DNA from 2 places in the Pseudoduganella rhizocola genome. Region 2 is predicted to be linked to the other one. Evidence: predicted binding sites of a transcription regulator. Region 2 holds the regulator's gene; the other holds the start of a gene.
The links. The regulator sigma-54, encoded in region 2, starts transcription at its own class of promoters, with help from an activator protein. The targets are predictions, from matches to a motif close to TGGCANGNAANCTGCTTT.

Region 1 (7,886 bases), on a different contig from region 2:
ACGCGCAGCGCTACCGGCTCGGCGTGAACCACGCGCACATTCCGGTGAATGCGCCGAGGTGCCCGGTGCACAGCTATCACCGCGACGGCCAGATGCGGGTGGACGGCAATATGGGCGGCGCCACGCCATACGAGCCGAACAGCCATGGCGAGTGGCAGGAGCAGCCGGACTTCCGCGAGCCGCCGCTGGCGCTGGAAGGCGCGGCGGATCACTGGAACCATCGGACCGACGATGACTACTTCACCCAGCCGCGCCTGCTGTTCCAGCTGATGACGCCAGCCCAGCAGGCCGTGCTGTTCGAGAACACGGCGCGCGCCATCCACGGCGCTTCGGCCCAGGTGAAGGCCCGCCATATCGAACATTGCACGCGCTGCGATCCGGCCTATGGCGCCGGCGTGGCCCATGCCATCGAAGGCCTTTCCCGGTCCGCCTGATGTCTCCCGCTTGCCGGTCTGCGCTGTGCGGCGGACCGGCTTTTTCCCTTCTGTTGAGGCCGATCAACAGCCTCCTCCGGTGATTTTCCTACGCTGGCAGTTTCGCCCGCCACGGAGATTGCCATGTCCTTCCGCACCATCCTTCCCGCCCTGCCGCTGCTGCTTGCCCTGTCCGCCTGCCACCGCGAGGCGCCTGCCGATAGCCTGCTGGCCGATGCGCGCCGCTTCCGCGCCCAGGGCGACCACCGCGCCGCCATCATCCAGCTGAAAAACGCCGTCCAGCAGCAGCCCAAGGATGCGGCCGCGCGCCGCCTGCTGGGCGAAGTCTACCTGGAGAGCGGCGACGTGCTGGCGGCAGAGAAGGAGCTGCGGCGTGCCCGGGACCTGGGCATGCGGCCCGCCGAGCTGCTGATGCCACTGGGCAAGGCCATGCTGCTGCAGGGCCAGTACCAGCGTGTGCTGGACGAGCTGGCCACCGACAGCGGCAATGCCGACGCGCTGTCGCTGCGCGGCCACGCCTTGCTGGGGTTGAAAAGCTTTGCCGAGGCCGCCCGCCAGTTCGAGGCGGCGCTGGCCCTGCAGCCGGGCAGCGCCGAGGCGCAGCTGGGCCTGGCCCGCGTGGCGCTGGCGCAGGAGCAGCCCGAACGCGCGCTGCAGCTGCTGGAAGTGGCGATCCAGCGCAGTCCGAAGGACGTGGACGCATTGCGCCTGAAAGGCGACCTGCAGCGCGCGCAAGGCCAGCCGGACGCCGCCCGTGCCAGCTACGAGGAGATCCTGAAGCAGTTCCCGAACAATGTGCAGGCCCATATCGATATTGCCAACCTGCTGACGCAGGCCGGCAACTACGAAGACGCCAAGGCGCGCATCGCGCTGGCCCGCGCCATCCAGTCCGGCTCGCTGCTGGTCTATTACGCGCAAAGCCTGCTGGACTTCCGCCAGGGCCGCCTGAAACCGGCGCAGGAGCAGCTGCAGCAGGTGCTCAAGGCCGCGCCCGACCATATGCCCAGCGTGCTGCTGGCCGGCGCGGTGGACCTGGCCATCGGTTCGCTGACCACGGCGGAAGGCCATCTGCGCAAATTCATCGAGGCCCATCCTGGCCATGTCTACGCCGGCAAGCTGCTGACCGCCGCCGTCCTGCGCAACAATAAGGTGGACGAAGCGGACCAGCTGGTGCAGAAGCTGCTGCAGGCGGCGCCCGAGGATATCGAGCTGCTGGCGGCGGCGGGCGAGATCCAGATGCGCAAGCGCCAGTTCAACAAGGCGGCCGACTACTTCCAGAAAGCCAGCGAGCTCAAGCCTGCATCGCCTTCGCTGCGCCTGGCGCACGGCATGAGCCGCCTCGGCCTGGGCGAGACGCCGCGCGCGATCGCCGAACTGGAACAGGCCGGCTCGGCGGATGGCGGCGCATCGCGCGCCGGGGTGCTGCTGGTATTGACGCAGATGCGCGGCAAGGAGTTCCCGAAGGCGCTGGCCACGGTGGATGCCATGATCGCCCACGGCGACAATGCCATGCTGCAGAACCTGCGCGCCGGCGTGCTGCTCGCGAGCGGCGACCTGGACGGCGCGCGCGCCGGCTTTGCCCGCGCGCTGGCGCTGGACCCGCTGCATATCCCCGCCCTCGACAACCTGGCCCAGCTCGACATGCTGGAGAAAAAACCGGAACAGGCGCGCAAGCGCTATGAGGCGGCCCTGGGCCGCGATCCGGCCAACGGCGCGCTGATGACGGCGCTCGCCCGCATCGCAACGGCCGAAGGCAAGCCTGCAGTGGCCGTGCAGTGGCTGGAACGCGCCGTGCAGGCCCAGCCGGACGCGGTGCCGCCTGCCGTGCTGCTGGCCAACTACCACCTGCGCACCGGCGACAAGCTGAAGGCGCTGACGCTGGCGCAGAAGCTGCACGCCACCAATCCGGCCAGCGCCGAGGCGCTGGCGCTCCTCGCGCAGGCCGAGGCCGACAACGGCAAGGTGGAGTCGGCGCTGGACAGCTACAGCAAGCTGGCCGCATTCCCGGGCCACTCGGCAACGGCCTCCTTCCGCATGGCCACCCTGTACCTGAACCAGCACAAGCTGACGGAGGCGGCGGCAGCGCTGCGCAAGGCCCTGCGCGCAGAACCCGGGCACGGCGAGGCGGCGATCCTGCTGAGCAGCGTGCTGATCGAGCAGAAGTCCTTCGGCGAGGCTGCGGCGCTGGCGCAGTCGTTGGAGAAGCGGCCGGGCAGCGAGGCCCTGGGGGCGAAGCTGGAAGGCGATGTGCTGCTGGTACAGGGCAAGGCACTGGAAGCCGTGCAGCGCTACCAGCATGCCATGGGCCTGGCGCCATCCGGCCCGATGGCGATTGCCCTGCACCGCGCCCGGTTCGCCAGCGGCGACAAGGAGGCCGCAACCAAAGGCATGCGCCAATGGCTGGACCAGCACGCGGCCGACCTGCCCACCCGCACCTACTTCGCCAGCGCCCTGCTGGTGGCAGGCATTGTGGGTGAAGCGAGCGAGCAGTACGCGGAGATCGTGCGGCGCGATCCGGACAATGTGATCGCCCTCAACGACCTGGCCTGGTGCTATGTGCAGCTGAAGGACGAGCGGGCCCAGGCGCATGCCGAACGCGCTTACAAGCTGGCGCCCGCCAATCCGGCCGTGGCCGACACGCTGGCCGCCGTACTGCTGCTCAAGGGCGACGCCGCGAAGGCGCTGCCGCTGCTGCGCAAGGCCATCGTGCAGGCGCCTGCCGCCGGGGATATCCGGCTGCGGCTGGCGCAGGCGCTGGCGAAAACCGGCGACCGCAAGGGCGCACGCGAGCAGTGCCAGCAGCTGCTGGCACAACAGGACTTCAAGCGGCAGGACGAGGTGCGCGCCCTGCTGGCCACGCTCTAGCCGCGGCCCCCGCCTCGCGCCGAATAGCGGCCCGGCGCCAGCAGGCCCTGCGGGTCGAGCGCGCCTTTGATGCGGCCGACCACGCGCCAGTAGCTGTCGTCGCCATTATCCAGGTCCGGCATCGACTGCAGGCCCACGCGGTAGGGAATGTAGCCGGCCTGCATCACCGCATCGAACAGCGCCCGGTAGCAGTGCCGGGCGCGCTGCGTTTCCGCCTCATCCTCCTTGTCGTAGGCCACGGTCAGCACTCCGCCCAGCGCACGTTCGTTGATCATGCTAAAGGTGACGAACAGGTCGAAGCCGTGCTCGTGGAAGATGGGCTCGGCCAGCGCGTGCAGGCGCAGCAGGTCGGCGCCGCGCATCGGCAAGATCGGCGACACCCACAGCATGCCGCAGTTGTCGCGGGCCGGATTGGCATGCTCGGGAAAGTCCGGCGGCAGCCCCGCGCGCCGCCGCCAGTAGGCGCCGGCCAGGAAGCGCCCGTTCGGAATGCCGCGGTTCATGTCGAGCAGCGAACGCCCCAGCTGCACATTCGCTTTCAGGCGCCGCCCCGCCGCGCTGCCGCCCAGCAGGCCCGCAATGCGGTCGGCGATATCGAGCTTGCGTTCGTCGATGAAACGGACTTTGGCGGCGGTGGGCGCCAGCGCCTTGCGCAAGGCCGAGCGCGCGGCGGCAATCTGGGCGGCATTGCCGTACAGGGCGCCGGAGACGGTCCAGGCCCCAATGCCGGCTGCGGCACGCATCTCGCGCCGCAGCGCATCGGGCAGCGGCAGCGCGCCGCCCGCCCGCTCGCGCGGGTAGACGGTGCCGCCGGACAGCACGCGCAGGTCGTTGCCGATATGCAGGATGCTGCGCAGGGTGCCATCCAGCCGCAGCGGGCGCAGCGCATCGATGACGGGCGCGATGGCCGCGTGCTCGGCCACGCTGCACAGGAAATGGCTGAGCGCGGCCGTTTTCGGCATCAGCCACAGGCCCGCCGCGGTGACGATGCCCATATTCGACTGCGTGAAGATGCCGTCGATATAAGGCCCTATCCCGTAGGGAAACACGCGCTGGTTGGCCGCACCCGGAAAGTGGCCGAAGCCCGTCTGCAGCAGTTCCCCGTTCGCCAGCACCACTTCCATCCCCGCCACATTCTGGAAGCGGTTGCCATACGGCGAGTGGCCGAAGCCGCGTTCCAGGATATTGCCCATCAGGCTGGTATCCGGCCCGGCGCCGGTGCTGTCCATCCATAGCGGCAGTTGCTGGTCGCGTAAAAAATCCGACAGCTGCCTCTGCGTCACGCCGGGTTCGATGACCACATAGGCCAGTTCGCCATCGGCCTCGCGGATGCGGTTCATGCCGCCCAGGTCCATGATCACCTGGCCGTCGGTGGGCGCGCAGGCGTCGCCATAGCCCCAGTTGCGGCCGGTGCTCAGCGGGTACAAGGGCAGGCTGTGCTCGGCAGCAATGCGCACCGCCTGCTGCACCTCGGCCGTGCTGTGCGGCCGGATCACGGCCAGCGGCCGCGTGCTGCACGAGGAGGTGCTGGCCGCGTAGGCATGCAGGGTGGCAGGGTCATTCAGCACGCGCTGTTCCCCGAGCAGCGCCCGCCAGGCCTGCAGGGCATCGAGCGCCGCCATCAGTCCCGCCCCTGCACCAGGCGCGTCGTAATACCGGGCTCATCCCTCAGCGGAAAGAAATAGGGATAAAAGGAGCGTTCGCTGCCCTGCTGGTCCGGGTGGCCGCCGAACTTGCGGATCTGCTCGCCCATATAGCTGAGGTCGAGGCGCAGCAGCACGGCCGGGGCATTGACCCGCGAGCAGTTGCGCTGGCCGCCGAAGTCCACGAAGCCCAGCATGCGCTTGTAGAAGGCCACGTGGCGCGGGTTCACCTCGATCACATAGTCCGTATACCCATGGATATTGTGCGCGTAGATATAGGAAATATGGATCAGTGCGGCGAACACCCGCTTGGTCACGTCCTTGTCGATGGCCAGCCGGGACGGTTCACACAGGCGGCGGCCCTGGGCGCGCAGCTCGTCCAGCTTGTCGCGGTAGTTTTCATCCGCCGGCAGGCCCAGTTCCGGATCGTCCAGGCACAGGGACATGGTGCCGACGGTATGGCCGCCGGTTTCCGCATACAGTGTGATGCGGTTCATGACGTGGCTCGAATCGGCTTCGACATCGTAGCCACGCCAACCGTACATCTTCCTCAGTAGCAGGCTGGCGGCCTCGCGCCGGCCTTCGGTGCTGGCCATCCGGATATGGAAGACCTGCGTATCGATCGGGTGGGTGCTGGTTGCGCCTTCTGGGGCTTCGCGAATGACCAGGTCCCGCAGACTGCCGGCTGCTTCAAAGGAAATGATGGTGTCGTCGAATGGCTGCACGTTGGCTCCTTGCTTTGAGTGAGGGGTACAGGTTCGACCGCTATGGCTGAGTGGAAGTTCCGCAAATGTCGGCGTTTTTGTCATTTCTCAGCACGCCAGCGCCGTCTTCTTTCCAAGCTATTGATTCCATTGATCTTATTTTTCTGGCACGGATGCTGCTGAGAGAAGGCATCGGCGCCAGTCGGTGACCGAAACCCCATTAAGGAGTGAGCCATGAACCTGATTAAAAAGAGCCTGCTGGTCACGGCGGCTGCAGCGGCCCTGGGGCTGGCAGCCATCGGCAGCGCCCAGGCCTCGACCTTCGCCTCCGCGATTCTGGACATCAACAACTTCCGCCTGCTGCATTCGAACGGCACCGCCTTCAGCAATGCCGATTTCTCGACGCTGACCGGCACCAACGATGCGCATGCCACGGCCTCGCTGAACGGTGTGTTCGCCAACGGCGCCGCCTCGCTCGGCATCCTGAGCGGCAGCACCCCGGATGTGGCGCACCAGTGCGTAGGCGCGCCCTGCCCTCCGCTGGCCGAAAACAACTTCACGCCGTTCGCCAGCCCGCCACCTGTGCCGGGCAACCTGGGTTACGCGGACCAGAATCTGACGGGCTCGTCCATTTCGATCAACGGCGGCCCGGCAGGCGCCCATGCCACCACGCGCGCCGATGCCTCGACGGCGATGAACTCGGTGGCCTCGGGTAACTCCGACGTCGGCACCTCGACCACCTTCCAGTTCGCGCTGGGCGTGTCCGACACCATGACGATCGCCTTCGATGCGACCCCGTTCGCCCAGGCCTTCGTGTCGGCCGACGCCGGCGCCACCTCGAATGCGAATGCCCGCATGTCCTGGAGCATCAATATCCTGGACCTGAGTACCGGCCTGTCGGTCTTCAGCTTTGCACCGAATGAACTGAACGGCCAGAGCATCGTCAGCCGCACCGACGGCCTGCCGGGCACCTCGACCTACAACGCCGCGCTGACCACCTTCGCCTTCTCGGAGATCACCCCGCTGCTGGCCGCCGGCACCACCTACCAGATCACGATCCAGCACAACACGCTGGCCAATGCCCTGCAACAGGAGGTGCCGGAACCGGGCACCCTGGCCATCGTTGCCGCCGGCCTGCTGAGCATGTCCCTGCTGAGCCGCCGCCGTAAGAGCTGAAGGTTTCCGCTGTCGTCACTTGCGGCGTGCCGTCCCCTGCGTGGCGGTACGCCGTTTTTTTGATGTGGCACAAACGCCGGGCGGGTAGCGATGGAACCAAACGGACCGATCCATATAATCGCCTAAGGGTCGCCGTTCCTTACCAGGGAGGCTGGATATGGAAGACATCGTCAAGCAGGTACTCTCCAGCCTGCAGGGAATCTGGCAATACCGCTGGTATGCGGTGGTGGTGATGTGGCTGGTCGCAACGCTGGGCTGGACCAAGGTGATGCTGCTGCCGGACGACTACCAGACCACGGCCCGCGTCTTCGTCGACACGCAGAGCATTCTGAAGCCGCTGCTGGCGGGCATGACCACCGTGCCGAACCTGGAACAGCAGGTGGCCATCATGAGCCGCACCCTGCTCAGCCGCCCCAATATCGAACGCGTGATGCGCATGGTGGACATGGATGTGGCCGCCACGACGCCGCGCGAACACGAGCAGGCGCTGGAAACGCTGATGTCGAAAATCCGCATCGGCGGCACCGCCAACTACGACATCTACACCATCAGCTATAACCACAGCGACCCGGCCATGGTGCGCGATGTGGTGCAGTCGCTGCTGACCATCTTCGTGGAAGGCAGTTTCAAGGGCAAGCGGGGCGATTCAGAAAAGGCCGTGCAGTTCATCGACGAACAGATCAAGATCTACGAGGACAAGCTGCTGGCGGCCGAGAACTCGGTGAAGGAGTTCAAGCTGAAGAACAGTTTCCTGCTGCCGCGCCAGGGCATCGATTATGGCGCACAGGTGCTGATGTCGAATGATGCGCTGAACAATGCCCGCCTCGAACTGCGTGAACTGGAGCAGGCGCGCGCCGCCATCCAGTCCCAGATCAGCGGCGACGAGCCGATTCTGGGCGCCGAACTGGCGCCGGCCCTGCCGGATAATCCGGAACTGGACGGACGCATTTCGGTACTGAACAAGAACCTGGACGCGCTGCTGCTGCAATATACCGAGCAGCATCCCGATATCGTGTCCACCCGGCGCCTGATCGCCATCCTGGAAGAACGGAAAAAACAGGAGG
Region 2 (7,886 bases):
CTTCCCGGACGAAGACCGGATGGAAACGAACAAGCCGGTGCAGTTCCGCCTGGGGAATGCAACGGCGACCGCCAACGGCATGCGCGCCAACAATGCCACGAGCCAGCTGCAGCTGTCCGGCCGCGGCACCATGGTGCTGCCGCCGAAGGCGCGTTGAGCAAAACGAATGGAACAAACCATGAAAAAAACACTTCTTGCTGCAGCCCTGATGCTGGGCGCCCTGGGATTCGCCAGCGCCGAAAAGGCAGACTCCTACAAGCCGACTGAAATCAAGTACGGCACGCTGGACGCCGACGACGTGCGCCAGATCTACACCTTTACCGATGACGTGACGCTGACGCGCGGCACGCTTCTGATGAAGGCCGAGAAGGCAGTCGTCACCTACACGCCGGACGGCTACCAGCTGGCCACGCTGACCGCCGGCGGCGGCAAGCGCGTGAGCTTCCGCCAGAAGCGCGACGGTCCCGGCGACCAGTGGATCGAGGGCGAGGCCGACCGCATCGAATACGACGAGAAGTCCGAACTCGTGAAGATGTATTCGCGCGCCAAGGTGCGCCGCCTGGAAGGCAGCAAGCCGAGCGACGAAGTGCAGGGCGAGTTCATCTCCTACGACAGCCGCCGCGAGTTCTTCAGCGTGCGCAATACGAGTACGGGCGACAGCAAAACCGGCGGCGGCCGCGGCACCATGGTGCTGCAGCCGAAACGCACCGAGCCAGCGGCGGGGAAATAAGCATGGAAGCACAAAGCTGCGGCAGCACCCTCATCGTTCGCGGACTGCAGAAGAGCTACGGCAAGCGCCAGGTGGTGCATGACGTGTCGCTGCAGGTGGAATGCGGCGAAGTGGTCGGCCTGCTGGGCCCCAACGGCGCCGGCAAGACCACTTCCTTCTACATGATCGTGGGCCTGGTGCCGTCCGATGCGGGCACCATCGATATCAGCGGCACCGATATCTCCAGCCTGCCTATCCACAAGCGCGCCACCATGGGCCTGTCCTACCTGCCACAGGAGGCGTCGGTGTTCCGCAAGCTGACGGTGGAGGAGAATATCCGCGCCGTGCTGGAGATCCAGAAGGTCAACGGCAAGCCGCTGACGAAGGCGGAGATCGACGAGCGCCTGAACACCCTGCTGGCCGACCTGCAGATCGAGAAGCTGCGCGAGAACCAGGCGCTGTCGCTGTCCGGCGGCGAGCGCCGCCGCGTGGAGATTGCGCGCGCGCTGGCCACCAATCCGCGCTTCGTGCTGCTGGACGAGCCCTTTGCCGGCGTGGACCCGATTGCCGTGATCGAGATCCAGCGCATCGTGCGCTTCCTCAAGGAGCGCGGCATCGGCGTGCTGATCACCGACCACAATGTGCGCGAAACGCTGGGCATCTGCGACCGCGCCTACATCATCAACCAGGGCAGCGTGCTGGCCTCCGGCCGTCCCGACGACATCATCGCCGACGAATCGGTGCGCCGCGTCTACCTCGGCGAGCACTTCCGCATGTAAGCCATGAAACAGTCCCTGCAACTGCGAACCTCGCAGCACCTCGCGCTGACACCCCAGCTGCAGCAGTCCATCCGGCTGCTGCAGCTGTCGACGCTGGAACTGCACCAGGAGCTCGAACAGCTGCTGACTGAGAACCCGCTGCTGGAACGGCTGGACGATCCGCTGGACCGCTCCGTGCGCCTGCTGGCGGATGGCGCCATCGGCCAGGCGGCGCCCACGGCCACTGCTGCCGAAGGCCCGGCCAACGAGAACACGCCGCCGGCCGATGCCGCGCCTTCCGAGCCGGAACAGTATGAAGGCGAGGGCATCGCGGAAAGCGACGGCGACTGGTCCGACGCGGGCCGGTCGAAAGCGCCGGACGACGAAGATGCGCGTCCCCAGCTGGAAGCCGGCCACCACAGCCTGCGCGAGCACCTGATGGAACAGATGCGGGTGACGGTGCTGGAACCGCGCGACCGCGCGCTGATGGAATTGATCATCGACGCGCTCGACGAAAACGGCTACCTGGAAGAGAGCCTGGAAGAGATCCACGCGCGCCTGCCGGAAGAACTCGATATCGAAATCGAGGAGCTGCAAACCTCGCTCACGCTGCTGCAAAGCTTCGACCCCGTCGGCGTGGGCGCACGCAATGCATCGGAGTGCCTGGCGCTGCAGATCAAGCGCATGCCCGGCGTCCCTCTGGTCACTCGCCGCATGGCCCTGTGCATCGTGGAGAAGCACCTGGCCTGGTTCGCCCAGCGCGACTTCAACAAGCTGAAAAAAGCGCTGGACTGCGACGACGAAGACCTGCGCGAGGCGCAGGCCGTGATCCGCCGCTGCAACCCGCATCCGGGCGCTGCCTTCTCTGCCGATGCGAGCGACTATGTGGTGCCCGACGTGGTGGTGAAAAAAGGCCGCAACGGCTGGGTCGTTACGCTGAACAACGACGTGATGCCGCGCCTGCGCGTGAACGCGCTGTATGCCAGCCTGCTCAAGCAGGGCAAGGGCGAATCGCAGATGAACGCGCAGCTGCAGGAAGCAAAGTGGCTGATCAAAAATATGCGCCAACGTTTCGACACAATTTTGCGCGTTGCACAAGCGATCGTTGAGCGGCAGAAGAATTTTTTCTCGCATGGCGCGGTTGCCATGAGACCCCTTGTGTTGCGCGAAATTGCTGATACACTGGGTTTACACGAGAGTACTATTTCTCGCGTAACAACTCAGAAATACATGCTCACCCCACATGGGATGTTTGAGTTGAAATATTTCTTTGGTAGCCACGTCGCGACTGAAGCTGGGGGTGAAGCTTCCTCGACTGCGATCCGTGCGCTGATTGTGCAATTCACAGGAGCAGAAGACCCGAAAAACCCTTTATCCGACAGTAAGATTGCGGACATGCTGGGAGAACAGGGCATGGTGATTGCGCGACGTACTGTTGCCAAGTATCGCGAAGCCCTCAAAATCCCTCCAGTCAGTCTCCGCAAGTCCTTGTAGTGAATGGGCTCGTCTGAGCTTTACCGAGCGTCAAGAGCCTGTTGAGTTACATCATCTTTTAGGAGTGTGTATGAATCTCACCATCAGTGGACATCATCTCGAAGTGACCCCCGCGATTCGCGAATACGTCCAGAACAAGCTGGAGCGCGTGAGACGCCATTTCGATCAAGTGATCGACATTGCTGTCATCCTGAGTGTAGATAACCTCACCGAGAAAGAGAAAAGGCAAAAAGCTGAAATCAACCTGCGCATGTCGGGCAAGACGGTGTACGTCGAAAGCCTCGCGCAAGACCTGTATGCCGCGATCGACACCCTGATCGACAAACTGGACCGGCAGGTCATGAAGTACAAAGACAAAGTCCAGAACCACAACCACGATGCAATCAAGCATCGCGCCGAGGTCTTCGAATCTCCGGCCAGCGCCGCATAAAAGAGCGGCCTCACCAAAACAAGGGCGCATCCGGCGCCCTTTTTTGCGCCCCTATTCCGCCACCGCCGCCGCAATCGTGTCCCGCAGCCACTTGTGCGCGGGATCGCGGTGCACGCGTTCATGCCACAGCATGGCCATTTCGTAGCCCTGCACGGCTACCGGCGCCTCCAGCTGCTGCAGTTCGGGCGCATCGCGCAGCAGGCGCGAAGGCAGCATGGCCACCAGGTCGGTGGAGGCCAGCGCCGAGCGCAGGAAGAGGAAATGCGGCACCGACAGCACCACGCGGCGCGCGGCGCCCGCCGCCGCCAGCGCTTCGTCCGTGACGCCGGTAAAACTGCCGCCGCCCGGCGACACAATCGCGTGCTCCAGCGCGCAGAACTGCTCCAGCGTGGGGCGGCGTTTCAGTTTGGGATGCCCCTTGCGCGCCACCAGCACATAGCGTTCGGTGAACAGGGCACGGCGGCGCAGGCTGGGCGGCGCATCGGCGCTTGTCTGCAATGCAAGATCGATCTCCCCTTGTTCCGCCTGGCGCGCTAGACGGCTGAGCACGGCAGGCACGACGGCCAGCCGCGCGCCGGGCGCCGCCGCCCGCAGCCGGGGCAGGGCGGGCAGCAGGATGGCCGACTCGCCATAATCGGCCGCCGCGATGCGCCAGGTATTGCTTGCGCCGGCGGGATCGAAGCTGCCGGCCGGGCCCAGCGCCTGTTCCAGCGCCTGCAGGGCCAGGCGCAGCGGCTCGCGCAGCTCTTCCGCCCGCGCCGTGGGCTGCATGCCGCGCGGACCCGGCAGCAGCAGCGGGTCGCTGAAGATATCGCGCAGCTTGGCCAGGTGCACGCTGACCGAGGGCTGGGACAGGTGCAGGCGCTGGGCCGCGCGCGTTACGTTGTGCTCGCTCAGCAGCACGTCCAGCGTGAGCAGCAGATTGAGGTCGATCTGCCGGAGATTAATCATGCTAATACCTGCAATATTGGGAATTCATTTCCAATATACCTCAGGAATCCATAAGCTGGCTTCTTCTCACTAATGAAAGCCAGCCATGAATATCCTGATCGTTTATGCCCATCCCGAACCCACTTCCCTGAACGCTTCGCTGCGCGACTTCAGCGTGCAGCGCCTGCAGGCCGCCGGCCACAGCGTGCAGGTCTCGGACCTGTACGCCATGCAGTGGAAAGCCACGGTGGACTCGGGCGATAACCTGGCCCACGAGCCGGGCACGCCCTTCCATATCTCGCCCGAATCGAAATACGCTTTCGAGAACGGCCTGCAAAGCCCGGACATCGCGGCCGAGCAGGCAAAGCTGATGTGGGCCGATGCGGTGCTGTTCCAGTTTCCCCTGTGGTGGTTCTCCATGCCGGCCATCATGAAAGGCTGGTTCGACCGCGTGTATGCCTACGGTTTCGCCTACGGCGTGGGCGAGCACTCGGACCGGCGCTGGGGCGACCGCTACGGCGAGGGCAAGCTGGCAGGCAAGCGCGCCATGCTGATCGTGACCACCGGCGGCTGGGAGCAGCATTACGGCCCGCGCGGCATCAACGGCCCCATCAACGACCTGCTGTTTCCGATCCAGCATGGCATGCTGTACTACCCCGGTTTCGATGTCCTGCCGCCCTTCGTGGAATACCGGGTGCGCGCCATGGACGAGGCGCGCTTCGCGGAGGTCAGCGGGCGCCTCGGCGAGCGCCTGGACACGCTGGCGACCGCTACGCCCATCGCCTTCCGCAAGCAGAATTTCGGCGACTACCTGATTCCGTCGATGGAGCTGCATCCGGAGGTAGCGCCGGGCCAGACGGGCTTCGCCGCACACATCGCATAGACGGCGCGGCAACGTTACAATGGACGATCTTAATTTTTCGGCATTGCGCAATGAGCGAATTCGTCCAGACCCATGTAGCGAACGGCACCGGCTTTATCCTGCTGGACCGTCCCAAGGCCCTGAACTCGCTGTCGCTGGACATGGTGAGGGCGCTCACTGCTGCATTGCAGCAGTGGCGCGATGACACAAATGTGGCGGCCGTCGTCATCCGTTCCAGCAGCGGGAAGGCGCTGTGCGCAGGCGGCGATATCCGTTTCTTCCACGAGGCAGGGCATGCCACGCCGCGCGGCGGCAGCGCCCTGCTGGAAGATTTCTTCACCGAGGAATACGCGCTCAATCACCTGATCCACTTCTATCCCAAGCCCTATATCGCGCTGATGGACGGCGTGGTGATGGGCGGCGGCATGGGCATTGCGCAGGGCGGCCCGCAGACCGGCGTGCGCATTGTCACCAGCCGCACGAAGATGGCCATGCCGGAAGTGAATATCGGCCTGTTCCCGGACGTGGGCGGCAGTCATTTCCTGTCGCATGCACCGGGCAGGCTGGGCGCCTACCTTGGCCTCACCGGCGTGACGGTGGGCGCGGCGGACGCGCTCTACCTGCAGCTGGCCGACCATTTCGTGCCGGAAGCCGAGCTGCCCGCACTGGCCTCGCTGGTCGATGCCACGCCGGGCCATGAACTGCGCGCCGCGATCGCATCCTTCAGCAAGCCGCTGCGCAATGGCGCGGGCGCCAGCGAGCTGGAAGCGCAGCGCGCGCTGATCGACCGCCACTTCGCCGGCGCCACGGTCGGCGCCATCATGGACTCGCTGCGCGGCGACGATGCGCCTTTTGCGCAGCAGGCGCTGAAACTGATGGAACAGCGCTCGCCACTCATGATGTGCGTCACGCTGGAGATGCTGCGCCGTGGCGCGTCGCTGGACCTTGCGGAGTGCCTGCGCATGGAACGCAACCTCGTGCGGCGCAACTTCGAGCACGGCGAGGTGCTGGAAGGCGTGCGCGCGCTGGTGATCGACAAGGACAACCAGCCGAAATGGAACCCGCCCACGCTGGCCGAGGTCAGCCCCGCCATGGTGGAACGCTTCTTCGAACCGGCATGGCCCGCCTGGGCGCATCCGCTGCGCCATCTGGCATGAAAGAGCTGGACCGCATCGACCGCGAAATCCTGAACATCCTGCAGGAGGACGCGGCCACGCCCCTGCGCGAAATCGCCGAGAAGGTGCATTCCTCGGTGGCCACCTGCCAGCGCCGCATCGCGCAGCTGCGCGCCGGCGGCGTTCTGCTGAAGGACGTGGCGCTGGTGGACCGCGTGCTGGCGGGCATGCCGCTGACCGTGTTCGTGTCGGTGGAACTGGAGCACCAGAACAGCGCCATCCTCAAGCTGTTCGAAGCGCGCATGCGGGAGGAGCCGCTGGTGATGTCCTGCTACGAAGTGGCGGGCGAATTCGACTTCATGCTGATCGTCACGGCGCCGTCGATGGAGGCCTACCACGAGTTCACGCGCCGCGTATTCACTTCGAATAACAACGTCATCAACGTCAAGAGCCTGTTCGCCATGAACTGCTCCAAGTTCGAGACCAAGCTCACGCTCTGATAAAACTTCCCGCCCCGCTCCCGCATTTCGGGAAATCGTTCCGGACGCGCCGATTAAGATGGTCCTCCCATTGAAAGGAGCATCATGATCGATCACGTCTCACTAGGCACCAGCGACCTGCCGCGCGCGCTGGAATTCTACAAAGCCTGCCTCGAACCGCTCGGCTACTCGGTCCAGCACCAGGACGCGGGACAGGTGATTTTCGGCGCGGACGGCGCATGGCGCTTCGCCATCTACCCTTCGCAGAACGATGACCCCCTGAACGGCCACCGTACCCACGTGGCCTTTGCTTCGCCATCGCAGGAGGCGACGCGCGCCTTCCATGGCGCGGCGCTTGAGCGCGGCGCCGCAACGTTGCGCGCGCCGGGCCTGCGGCCGGATATCAATGACGAATATTTCGGAACGATGATCAAGGACCCCGACCAGCACGTGATCGAGGTCGTGCACTGGATGCGCTAGGACTGCTCGCGGTGGCGCAGCACCACGCGCTCATTGGCGTGGAAGTATTTCGCCAGGCGCTCGGCCATATACACCGAGCGGTGCTGCCCGCCCGTGCAGCCGATGGCTACGGTCAGGTAGCTGCGGTTATCGGTTTTGAATGAAGGCAGCCACTTCTCCACGAAGCCTCTGATGTCCCTGAACATCTCTTCCGCCGTCGGCTGCGCATCGAGGAAGGCGATCACCGGCGCATCGCGGCCCGTGAGGGGGCGCAGGTCCAGGTCGTAATAGGGGTTGGGGATCGCGCGCACGTCGAACACGAAGTCCGCATCCAGCGGCACGCCCAGCTTGAAGGCGAAGGACTCGAAGAACAGCGTGAGCGGCGCGTTCTCGCTCTGCACCAGGTCCTTGATCCAGCCGCGCAGCTTGTTCGCGCTCAGCTCCGAAGTATCGATCACATGGCCCAGCTGTTCGATGGCCGACAGGCGCTCGCGCTCTTCCTGGATGCACTCGATCAGGGTGCGGCGCGCGGCGGGATTGGCGCCGGGACGCAGTTCGTGCGACAGCGGATGGCTGCGCCGCGTTTCCGAAAAGCGCGCCACCAGCGAGTGCGTGTTCGCGGTCAGGAACATGACCTTCACGTCATGCCC

Region 1: the regulator sigma-54 is predicted to act here: its motif matches at 5,812-5,829, upstream of ACJRPG_RS08675 (EDSAP-1 family PEP-CTERM protein).

What each region holds. Positions count from the first base shown of each region.
Region 1 is NZ_JBJQIK030000003.1:314,063-321,948, reverse strand. Features, by position in the region: gene ACJRPG_RS08695 (catalase) at 1-434, shown strand, start outside; gene prsT (XrtA/PEP-CTERM system TPR-repeat protein PrsT) at 558-3,299, shown strand; gene ACJRPG_RS08685 (FAD-binding oxidoreductase) at 3,296-4,921, opposite strand; gene ACJRPG_RS08680 (N-acyl amino acid synthase FeeM domain-containing protein) at 4,921-5,667, opposite strand; gene ACJRPG_RS08675 (EDSAP-1 family PEP-CTERM protein) at 5,881-6,822, shown strand; gene ACJRPG_RS08670 (XrtA system polysaccharide chain length determinant) at 6,980-7,886, shown strand, end outside.
Region 2 is NZ_JBJQIK030000011.1:97,379-105,264, forward strand. Features, by position in the region: gene lptC (LPS export ABC transporter periplasmic protein LptC) at 1-157, shown strand, start outside; gene lptA (lipopolysaccharide transport periplasmic protein LptA) at 179-730, shown strand; gene lptB (LPS export ABC transporter ATP-binding protein) at 733-1,488, shown strand; gene ACJRPG_RS21095 (RNA polymerase factor sigma-54) at 1,492-2,961, shown strand; gene hpf (ribosome hibernation-promoting factor, HPF/YfiA family) at 3,032-3,391, shown strand; gene ACJRPG_RS21105 (LysR family transcriptional regulator) at 3,443-4,342, opposite strand; gene ACJRPG_RS21110 (NAD(P)H-dependent oxidoreductase) at 4,428-5,204, shown strand; gene ACJRPG_RS21115 (enoyl-CoA hydratase/isomerase family protein) at 5,255-6,340, shown strand; gene ACJRPG_RS21120 (Lrp/AsnC family transcriptional regulator) at 6,337-6,798, shown strand; gene ACJRPG_RS21125 (VOC family protein) at 6,883-7,257, shown strand; gene rapZ (RNase adapter RapZ) at 7,254-7,886, opposite strand, start outside.